Regions from separate parts of the Streptomyces sp. a15 genome, predicted to be linked through region 3. Evidence: riboswitches for the same ligand, from Rfam matches in the RefSeq annotation. Region 3 holds a riboswitch; each other region holds the start of a gene.
What was found. A riboswitch is a leader RNA that binds a small molecule or an ion and turns the genes downstream of it on or off. The one in region 3 is predicted to bind cyclic di-AMP.
Positions count from the first base shown of each region.

Region 1: it holds a riboswitch for cyclic di-AMP, as region 3 does, so the genes downstream of both, AC5P09_RS13485 (transglycosylase family protein) here and AC5P09_RS37150 (M23 family metallopeptidase) in region 3, are expected to answer to the same signal.
Region 2: it holds a riboswitch for cyclic di-AMP, as region 3 does, so the genes downstream of both, AC5P09_RS46510 (M23 family metallopeptidase) here and AC5P09_RS37150 (M23 family metallopeptidase) in region 3, are expected to answer to the same signal.

Region 1 covers NZ_JBWLKM010000010.1:80,509-83,749, reverse strand. Annotated here, with positions in the region: gene eno (phosphopyruvate hydratase) at 1-602, opposite strand, end outside; gene AC5P09_RS13485 (transglycosylase family protein) at 996-1,697, opposite strand; cyclic di-AMP (ydaO/yuaA leader) riboswitch at 1,701-1,878, opposite strand; gene AC5P09_RS13480 (LysM peptidoglycan-binding domain-containing protein) at 2,060-3,115, opposite strand.
Region 2 covers NZ_JBWLKM010000108.1:21,448-24,688, forward strand. Annotated here, with positions in the region: gene AC5P09_RS46505 (aldo/keto reductase) at 1-588, opposite strand, end outside; gene AC5P09_RS46510 (M23 family metallopeptidase) at 751-1,797, opposite strand; cyclic di-AMP (ydaO/yuaA leader) riboswitch at 1,809-1,965, opposite strand; partial or broken gene AC5P09_RS46515 (PP2C family protein-serine/threonine phosphatase) at 2,198-3,038, opposite strand.
Region 3 covers NZ_JBWLKM010000057.1:36,388-39,628, reverse strand. Annotated here, with positions in the region: gene AC5P09_RS37155 (DUF6250 domain-containing protein) at 1-40, opposite strand, end outside; gene AC5P09_RS37150 (M23 family metallopeptidase) at 238-1,206, opposite strand; cyclic di-AMP (ydaO/yuaA leader) riboswitch at 1,209-1,368, opposite strand; gene AC5P09_RS37145 (alpha-galactosidase) at 1,676-3,241, opposite strand, start outside.

The DNA.
Region 1 (3,241 bases), on a different contig from region 3:
GACAGGCCCTTGGTCTTCAGCACCTTCTTGAGGGTGTGGTAGACCTCGGCGCCCCAGCGCAGCGCCTCGGAGAAGGACTCCGCGCCGATCGGGGCGATCATGAACTCCTGGATGTCCACGTTGGAGTCGGCGTGCGAGCCGCCGTTCAGGATGTTCATCATCGGAACGGGCAGCAGGTGCGCGTTCGGGCCGCCCAGGTAGCGGAAGAGCGGGAGGTCGCTGGCCTCGGAGGCGGCGTGGGCGACGGCGAGCGAGACGCCGAGGATGGCGTTGGCGCCGAGGGAGCCCTTGTTGTCGGTGGCGTCCAGGTCGAACATCGCCTGGTCGATCAGGCGCTGCTCGGTGGCGTCGTAGCCGACGAGCTCCGGGCCGATCTGCTCGATCACGGCGAGGACGGCCTTCTCGACGCCCTTGCCCAGGTAGCGGTTGGGGTCACCGTCGCGGAGCTCGATGGCCTCGAAGGCGCCCGTGGAGGCGCCGGAGGGGACGGCGGCACGACCCGTGCTGCCGTCGTCGAGGCCGACCTCGACCTCGACCGTGGGGTTGCCTCGGGAGTCCAGGATTTCCCGGGCTACGACGACGTCGATGGACGGCACGAGCATCTCCTTCTTCAATGTGACGCGGTTCGGCAGGACCGCGGTGGGTTCTGCGAGACGAGCCTAACCGGCTCCGGGCGATCGGCCAGCCGGTCGACCACCGGATGGACAGAACCGAGAGTAAATTGTTTCCGAACGGAACAAAGAGTGCCGTGCAACTCGCGGGGAAATCGCACGGGACCGGCACGAAAAAGCCCCGCCCCGGTGCGTACGGGGGAAGACGCACCGGAGCGGGGAGCCCGTGGGGACGGGGGGTGGCCCTCACGAGGCCTCCACTATGGAGTCCACGGATAAGAGGGCGCTGTGGTTCAGCTGAGAGCCGCGTAGTACTTCAGGTGCGGCTCTTACCTTCGGGCGCAGCCCTTACTTCAGGTGTAGCCCTTACTTCCGGTGCAGCCCTTACTTCAGGTGCAGCTGCTGGCCCGGGTAGATGAGGTCGGCGTCCGTGACGATGTCCTTGTTCAGCTCGAACAGCTTGTCCCAGCCGCCCTTGACGTCGTGCTCCTCGGCTATGGAGCTGAGGGTGTCGCCGGAGACGACCTTGTACTCGCCGTCGCCCTTCTTGACCTTCTTGCCGGTCGGGGTGGTGACGGTCTTCTTCGCGGCCGGGCGGTCCGCGGAACGGGAGGCCGGCTGCTCGGTCGAACGGCTGCTGTCCGAGGAGCTGCTGTCCGAGCTGCCGGAGCCGCTGGACGTGTTCGACGAGGTGTCGGCGCTGCCGTTGTAGGCGGAGTTCGACAGGTTCACACCGCAGTTCGGCCAAGCACCCTTGCCCTGACCCGCGAGGACCTTCTCGGCGACGGCTATCTGCTGCGCCTTGGAGGCCTGGTTGGCCTGCGCGGCGTACTGCGTGCCGCCGTACGCGGCCCAGGTGGAGGCCGAGAACTGCAGGCCGCCGTAGTAGCCGTTGCCGGTGTTGATGGACCAGTTGCCGCCGGACTCGCACTGGGCCACGGCGTCCCACTCGGAGGCGGTGGCGGCGGAGGCGCTGCCGGCGGCCATCAGCGGGGCGGCGACGGCGGCACCGGTGACACCGGCGATGGCGATGGCACGGGTGGCCTTGGACGGACGGCGGTGCTTGCCCTTGGCGGAAAACAGCATGGTGGATCCCCTCACCGACGCCTGCGAGGTGAGCTGTCGGGTTCGGGCCGGTTGAGTTGCCCGGCCGTGCCTCGCGCTGTTTCGTGCGCGGCACGGCTTCACCCCAAGCCGGTCCCAGCTCAACTGCTGGTCCCGGCGCCTACCTTGGGTCCCCCGCTCCTGCCTACGGCGCATTACGCGACGACTGTTCCCGGGCGCCACTGGCAGGATTCGGCGTTGCGGCGGCCGGGGCTCGTGTTGGCGAGCGGTCCTGACGGTAGACACGCGATCCGCGGAATTTCAAAGACGATCAGGGCTTCTGAGACTCATCCCACACTTCGCCAAATCGGACATTCGGTGGCGAAGTGTGACGCGAACTCCCGCTAGTTTTCGCCCGATTCGATACCTACGGTGAGGGTCTGACCGGGCACGATGACGCTCGCGTCGGCGCCGATCGCCTGCTCGTTCTCCGCGTAGAGCTCACGCCACCCGCCTTGGAGGCCAAGGGAGTCGGCAATGGAGGCGAGAGTGTCCCCGGGGCGGACGGTGTACGAGTCCGCGCGGGCGGCGTGACGGCCGGCAGAGGCGCCCGTGTCGGCGTCGGCGGTACCCGCGTCCGCGCCTGTGGCCGCGGCCGTCTCGTCGGCGCTGTCGCCGCGGTGCTTGCCCGCACCGAGGGAGCCGGTGTCGACGAGGGCCGAAGAGCCGCCCTCTTGCCAGAAGTTGTCCGAGTCATCCGGATTCGTCGCGCCGGTGGAGTCACTGTCGGAGTCGTCGCCGGAGCCCTGCGAGGCGCCGGGGGTTGCAGCAGAATCAGACGAGGTGTCGGACTTGGCCGAGTTGTCGGCTTCGCCGGAAGAATCCGACCGGGCGTCAGAATCGGACGGTGTGGGCGACACGGACGACGAAGGCGCGTCCGAAGCCGCATCGCCGGACGAGTCCGCCGACGACTCGGAGGAGTCCGACAAGCCGGATGATCCGGATGAGTCGGGCGAGCCCGACTCATCCTCCGCACCCGACGTCGCGTCGTCCGCCACGCCCGTGTCGACGTCGGGCGCCGCGGTGTCCTTGCTGAGGCCGTTGAGCAGGCCGCAGGTGGACCAGTAGCCGACGCCCTGGTCCGCGAGGATCTTCTCCGCGACGGCTATCTGCTGGGAGCGGCTGGCCTGGTCGGCGCGCGAGGCGTAGTCGAGGCCGCCGTACTGCTCCCAGTCGTCCTGGGCGATGTGGAGCCCGCCGTAGTACCCGTCACCGGCGTTCTCGCTCCAGGAGCCGCCCGTCTCGCAGTTCGCCACCTGGTCCCACGTGGTGCCGGTCGCCGCGCTCGCGCCGGTGGCACCGAGGAGCGGGATCGCGATGGCGGAGCCGGTCACTCCGGCCGCCACAAGGATGGCCGGAGCCTGGCGGGGGCGACGATGACGGCCGTTCCCGGAGAGCATGCGGAAACCTTTCGCGAGACAACGGTGACCAGCGTGGCGGGTGAGGCTCGGCGCCGCGCTGGCGTGAACGTATAGGCAGCCGATCACTTGTCACAAGTTAATGCCGCGCAGATCACGTGAAGATCA
Region 2 (3,241 bases), on a different contig from region 3:
GGGCTGGAGGGCGACGTACCGCGCCAGGCCCTCCCGGTCGGAGAAGGCGAGGGACGCCTCGAGCCGCTCCGGGGAGATGTTGGACGCGCCGATGTACCGCACCTTGCCCGCCTTCACCAGCTCGTCGAGCGCGCCGATGATCTCCTCCACCGGCACGTCCGGCTTGTCGAAGTGGGTGTAGTAGAGGTCGATGTAGTCGGTGCCGAGGCGCCGCAGGGAGGCGTCGGCGGCGGCCTTGATGTTGGCGGCGGTCAGGCCCTGGTACTCGGGGTGCTGGCTCACCTTGGTCGCGATCACCACGTCCGCGCGGTTGCCGCGCGCCTTGGCCCACTTGCCGATGACGGTCTCGGACTCGCCGCCCCGGTGGCCCTCGACCCACGCCGAGTAGGAGTCGGCGGTGTCGATGAAGTTGCCGCCCGCGGCGGCGTACGCGTCGAGGACGGCGAAGGAGGCCGCCTCGTCGGCGGTCCAGCCGAAGACGTTGCCGCCGAGGGACAGCGGGAAGACCTCGAGGTCCGAGGAGCCGAGCTTGCGAAGCGACAGCGAAGAAGAGGGAGACGGAGAGGAAGACGGAGAGGAAGAAGTCATACTTCACCTCAACGGCCGCACCGGATCCCGCGATTCCATGGTCACCCGCAAAAACCCCGTAAACAAAAGCCCCGTAACCACTGACCGCCCCCGCACACTGACCGGCAGCCCTGACGTCGGGGGGATGCCGTCAGGACCGCCGGGACTCGGGTAACACGACGGTCAGGGGTTGAGGCCCTTGCTCCGCAGCCACGCCATCGGGTCGATCCCGGAGCCGGAACCGCCGGTGTGGACCTCGAGGTGCAGATGCGCCCCGGTCACGTTCCCCGTCGCACCCACGCGCCCGATCACGTCACCCGTGTTGACCTTCTGGCCGACGCTGACGCTGATCGAGGACTGGTGGGCGTACCAGATCTCCGTGCCGTCATCGAGGGTGAGCACGGTCTTGTAGCCGTACGACCCGTCCCAGCCGGCCTGCGTGATCGTCCCGGTGTGGACGGCCTTGATGAGCGTGCCCGTGGGCGCGGCGAAGTCGAGGCCCGTGTGGTAGCCGGAGGACCACAGCGAGCCGGCCTGACCGAAGGTGGAGGTGACCGTGTACGAGGAGGTCGGCAGCGCGAACTGCTTGGCCAGCTCGGCGAGGCGCTCGGCCTCGGCCTTCTTCGCGGCCTCCTCCTCCGCCTTCTTCTTCGCGGCGGCGGCCTTGGCCTTGGCCTCCTTCTCCGCCTTGGCGGCCGCGTCGGCGGCCGCCTTTTCGGCCTCGGCCACGGCGTCAGCCGCGGCCTTGCTCTCGACCTGGTCCTGCTGCTGCTCGGCCTGGGCCATGATCCGGGCGCGCAGCACCTCGCCGGCGTCGGCCGTGCTCTTCTCGGTGTCGGCGGCGGCCACGCTGACACTGCTGAGCGCGGTGCCGGAGTCCTCGGCGGCGTCCGAGTCGTCGGAGATGAGGGAGCCCACGTTGGGCAGGTCGGGCATGGAAATCGACACCGGCGGCTTGCCGGTCTGCGCGCTGGCCATGCCGCCCGCGCCGACAGCGGCTATGACGCCGACGCCGAGGACGGTGGAGCTGCGGGCGAGTCCGCCGCGCGCGAGTCCGCCGCGCTGCTTGGCGACGCGATGCCGGCCACGTACGGGTGGGAGGGACTCCTCGGTGGGATTCCACTCCGTCCAGGGGCCCTCGTCGGTGCTGTAGGTGCCGTAGCCGAAGGTCTCGGTCTCGCGCTGGCTCGGCACGGACGGGGCTTCTGGGGCAGGCCGGTTGGACGCCACGTGGGCGTGCTCCTTTCCTTCCTTCTCGCCTACCGGGTTAGCTGACGGGTTCGGAGCAGGAAGGTCTCCTACGCGCGTATACCGGCCGTGAGTTCACGGTGGTATCCGCGCGATTCACCCCAATTGGTGGTTCCCCGGTTCCCTTGCGGGATTCGGCGCGTGCGCACGGAGCCGACTCTTGTGACGGCTGGGACGACCGCGCTGCGTTATCGAACGTTAATAGACGCGGGGCCTGGATTCCAAGCTGTTCCTCTTGATCATTAACCTTTCCGCGCAGGACTTACGGCCCACGACCGGCAAAAACGGGCGAGTTGACCCAGCCTCAGCAACCCCACAGGCACTGACGGTGCGTCAGTTGTTATGCGGAGGGCGCTCATCCGATCACCCCTCGTAACAACGGCCGCGCCTCGGACAGCCCGTCGGTGTACAGCAGCAGCGTGGCCCCGGCCGGGAAACCGGTCTCGTCGGCGCGGTCGGACCAGCTGCCGAGGTCGCCCATGCCGAGCGGCAGCGCGGCCTCCCGCGCGAGCAGGCAGCGCACGGTGCCGTCGGCGTGCAGCAGGAGCGGCGGCGGATGCCCCCGGTTGACGATCCGCACCACACCGTCCCCGTACGGAAGCTCGGCCGGCACAGCCGTCGTGAACCCCTCGAAGGCCTCGATCCCGTCCCGCCGCGTGCCCTCGCGTGCCAGCGCCCGCTCCAGCCTCCCCCAAGCTCTCGGCTTCGCTCGAGCCCGGGGGCACATCGCCGACGACGAGCCGGACGCCGTACGAACTGTCCTGGACCGCATACAGATCACCGCCGATGAAGGCGTCCGCCTGGGCCGCCTCGTACCGGGCCGCGATGTCGAAACCGCCGATGCGTCCGGCGGGCTCGGGCAGCACCGCGCGCTGGGTGGCCTCGGCGATCCCGCGCGCGGAGGCGAGGCGCCCCTCGCCCCGGCGTACGACACGGTTGATGACGGCGGCCAGCACGGCGACCTTGGCCACGGTGACCACCTCGGTGACCGTGTCGGCGTCCGCGGCGAACCCGTACCGGGCATGGACCGCGTACGCGGCGATCAGGGCCACACCCCCGGTCACGACGGTGCCGCTCAGCGAGTAGACCGGCGCGGCGACGAGCGGGGCGGCGGTGAAGAAGGGGATCGCGGTGAAGGCGTGCGGGGTGAGGAGGTCGTAGAAGACTCCCCCGACGATCAGCAGGACGGGGAGTACCTGGAGAACGACCCGCAGGCTGGAGATGCGGCGCCCTCCTCCGCGTCACCAGGCCGCACCACTCGTCTCCCCCACGTACGTCCGGTCCCGTCACCACTGCACCCAGGTTTCCCGGAGCGGGGGCGGGGGCGACCGGTGAGGGCCGACCGGATGACCGGCGTGCACATCCGACGTACACATACACCGAGGGCCGGAACCCATTCTGGATTCCGGCCCTCGGCCTTCAGTAG
Region 3 (3,241 bases):
CTGCGGCCAGGGCTCCGAATGCTCTACGCGTGCTCGTCACGGGAGACGGCTCCTTCCGGAAGGCCGATCGAGGCTTTTACGTCCCCACTCTTCCGTCCCTGGCGACGCCCTGGGCACGCTTGCCACAAAACCGCAATGAAGCGATCACCATGAACGAGCACAGATCGACACACCGAAGGCCGGACCCGGGGATCGGGATCCGGCCTTCGGCAGCGTGTCGGACAAGCAGTCGGGGAATCAGCCGACGGAGACGCCCTTGGTACGGAGGTAGGCGACCGGGTCCACGTCCGAGCCGTAGTCCGGCGAGGTGCGGATCTCGAAGTGCAGGTGCGGACCGGTCACATTGCCGGTCGCGCCCGAGAGACCGACCTGCTGGCCGGCCGTCACGGACTGGCCGTTCGAGACGGAGAGCGAGGACAGGTGGGCGTACTGCGCGTAGTAGCCGTCGGCGAGCTTGACGACGACCTGGTTGCCGTACGCCCCGCCCCAGCCCGCGGAGACGACGGTGCCCGCGCCCACGGCCTTGAGGGAGGTGCCGGTGGGGACGCTGAAGTCGACGCCGGTGTGGTAGCCGCTGGACCACATGCTGCCCGCCGTGCGGTAGGCGGTACCGACGGCGGCACCGCTCACCGGGGTGGTGAAGCCACTGGCGGTGTCGGCGCTCTGGGTGGCCGCCTCGGTCTTCGAGGAGGAGGACCCGGAGGAGGACGACTTCGACGATACGGACGAATCCGACGAAGAAGATGACTTGGACGAAGAGGACGAAGAGCCCGAGGGCGACGAGGACTTGGGTGTGCTCGTCGTGGCCTTCTTGCCGATCGAGAGCTTGAGACCGGGGTGGATCAGCGACGGGTCGGCGCCGACGGCCTCGCGGTTGTCGGAGTAGAGCTTCTTCCAGCCACCGCTGACATTCTGCTCGTCCGCGATCTTCGCGAGATAGTCACCGGCCTGCACGGAGTAGGTCTTCGTGCCCGAGGCCTTCGCGGAGGCCGTCTTTTCGGCCGTCGTCTTTTCGGCCACGTTCTTCATGGTGGCCGGAACGGACGACTGAACGGCCTTTTCCGAGACGGACTGCGGGGTGGCGGCGTTGGCGCCGGTGGCCCCGAGAAGCGGCAGAGCAAGTGCGGCGCCGCCGGTTCCGGCGACGGCGATGGATCGGGTGAAGCGCTGGGTCTTCGGTCGGCGGTGCTTACCCTTGGCGGGCATGGCGAATTCCTCTCCGGCGCCTGCGAGGTGAGCTGTCGGGTGCGGACTGGAGATGCCCGGCCGTACCGAAGTACGGCTTAACCCCTAGCCGTTCCGGAGACCGGAACAGGCGGTTCTACCTGTGGGTCCCCCGCTCCTGCCATGGACGGGTGATTGGTGTGCGGGCTCCGGGCGGCGGCAGGATTGGGCGTCCGTCCGGATCGCTGGTGAACGTAAGCGACCAAGACGCAAAGGGACAAGTAAGTGGTTGCCCGTGAATGTGTTTCTGTTTGGTACCTGAGGGAATTCCCGGTCACCCTCCGTGCTTTCAGGAGGCTCTCTTTGACCAAACACCCTTGAAAACCGCACTAATTACGTGAACATGACGGGCGACGCACGGTCACGAATATGACGCTCCTCACGTGGCACATCCACAGGTCCCCTTATTCCAGACGGAGTTGGAATGAAGGCACCAATTCGGACAGAAGCCCTAGATGCGACGCAACCGGAGAACCGTCGCATCGAGGTCACCGCGCAGCCCCGTCCGCAGTCCGTGATGCAGTAGTACGGCACCTCGGTGAACTTCGCCCGTTTCGAGGCATTCGTACGCTGCTGTCGGGTCGAGGCCACGCAGCCGCAGCACCGGCACCGGCTCGCCGTGATGCTGCGCCTGGAGCCAGGCGAGGACGACGGCCTCGTCACCGAGCACGTACTGCACCGCACTCAGCCCGCCCTGCGGGGGCCGTAGCCGGTAGAGGTCGCCGCGCTGCACGAGGGGCCGGATCTCCTTGTAGCGATCCACCCAGTCGCGGGCCTCGGCCAGCTCCTCCTCGGTCCACTCCGCGAGGTCGCCCCCGACGCCGAGCACCCCGGCCATCGCGCTCACGAAGCGGAACCGCAGCGAGCTTGCCCGGCCGTTGAGCTGGGTGTTGGGGCTGTCGGTGACCCAGGCGGCCATGACCCGGGCGGGGTGGATCTGGCTGAAACCGTGCTGGATGGCGAGCCGGTCGAGCGGGTCGGTGTTGTCCGAGGTCCACACCTGGTCCGTACGGCTCATCACGCCGAGGTCGATCCGGCCGCCGCCACCCGAGCAGGACTCGAAGGCGACGCCCGGGTGGGCCGCCCGCAGCCGGTCCAACAGGCGGTACAGGGCGTGCACGTGGTCGACCCACAGGCGCTGCGGGTAGGGCTCTCCGGGCCAGCCCGCGTCGGTGAAGCAGCGGTTGAAGTCCCACTTCACGTAGTCGATCGGAGCACTGGAGAGGAGCTCGTGGAGCTGCCCCCAGAGGTACTCCTGGACGTCCTCGCGGCCGAGGTTCAGTACGAGTTGATTGCGGAGTTCCGTCCGCTTTCGCCCCGTCTGGTGCTGGACCCAGTCCGGATGGGCTCGGTACAGCTCGCTGTCCGGGTTGACCATCTCCGGTTCCACCCAGATGCCGAACTTCATACCGAGGGCGTGGACGTAGTCGCCGAGCGGCTTGAGGCCGCCGGGGAAGCGGTCGGGGTTGGGCTTCCAGTCGCCGAGCCCGGCGCGGTCGCTGGTGCGGGCCCCGAACCAGCCGTCGTCCACGACGAACAGCTCGACGCCGATCGCCGCGGCCCGCCGCGCCAGCACCCCCTGCTGCTCCTCGGAGATGTCGAACTCCGTGGCCTCCCAGGAGTTGAACAGCACCGGCCGGTCCTGGTCCGCGTCCGGGATGACGTACGCGCGCTGGTAGGCGTGCCAGGCGCGGCTGGCCCCGCCGAAGCCGCCGTCGCTCCACAGGCCGGCGAAGACGGGCGTCGTGAAGGACTCCCCCGCCGCCAGCCGCAGCAGCCCGGAGTCGTCGTACCCGGCCCCGCCGGTGATCTGCACACGCGCGTCCGGGAGTTGGGCCACGGCGATGCGCCAGGACCCGGACCAGCCGAGGGCGCAGCCGTAGACCTCGCCGCGCTCCTCGGTCGCGTCGGTGTCGAGGGCGACCCAGGGCAGGTGCTGGTGCCCGGTGTGGCCGCGGCGGCTGCCGATGACCTTCTCACCGTAGGTGAGGGAAGAGCGCACGAGCCGGGACTCCGC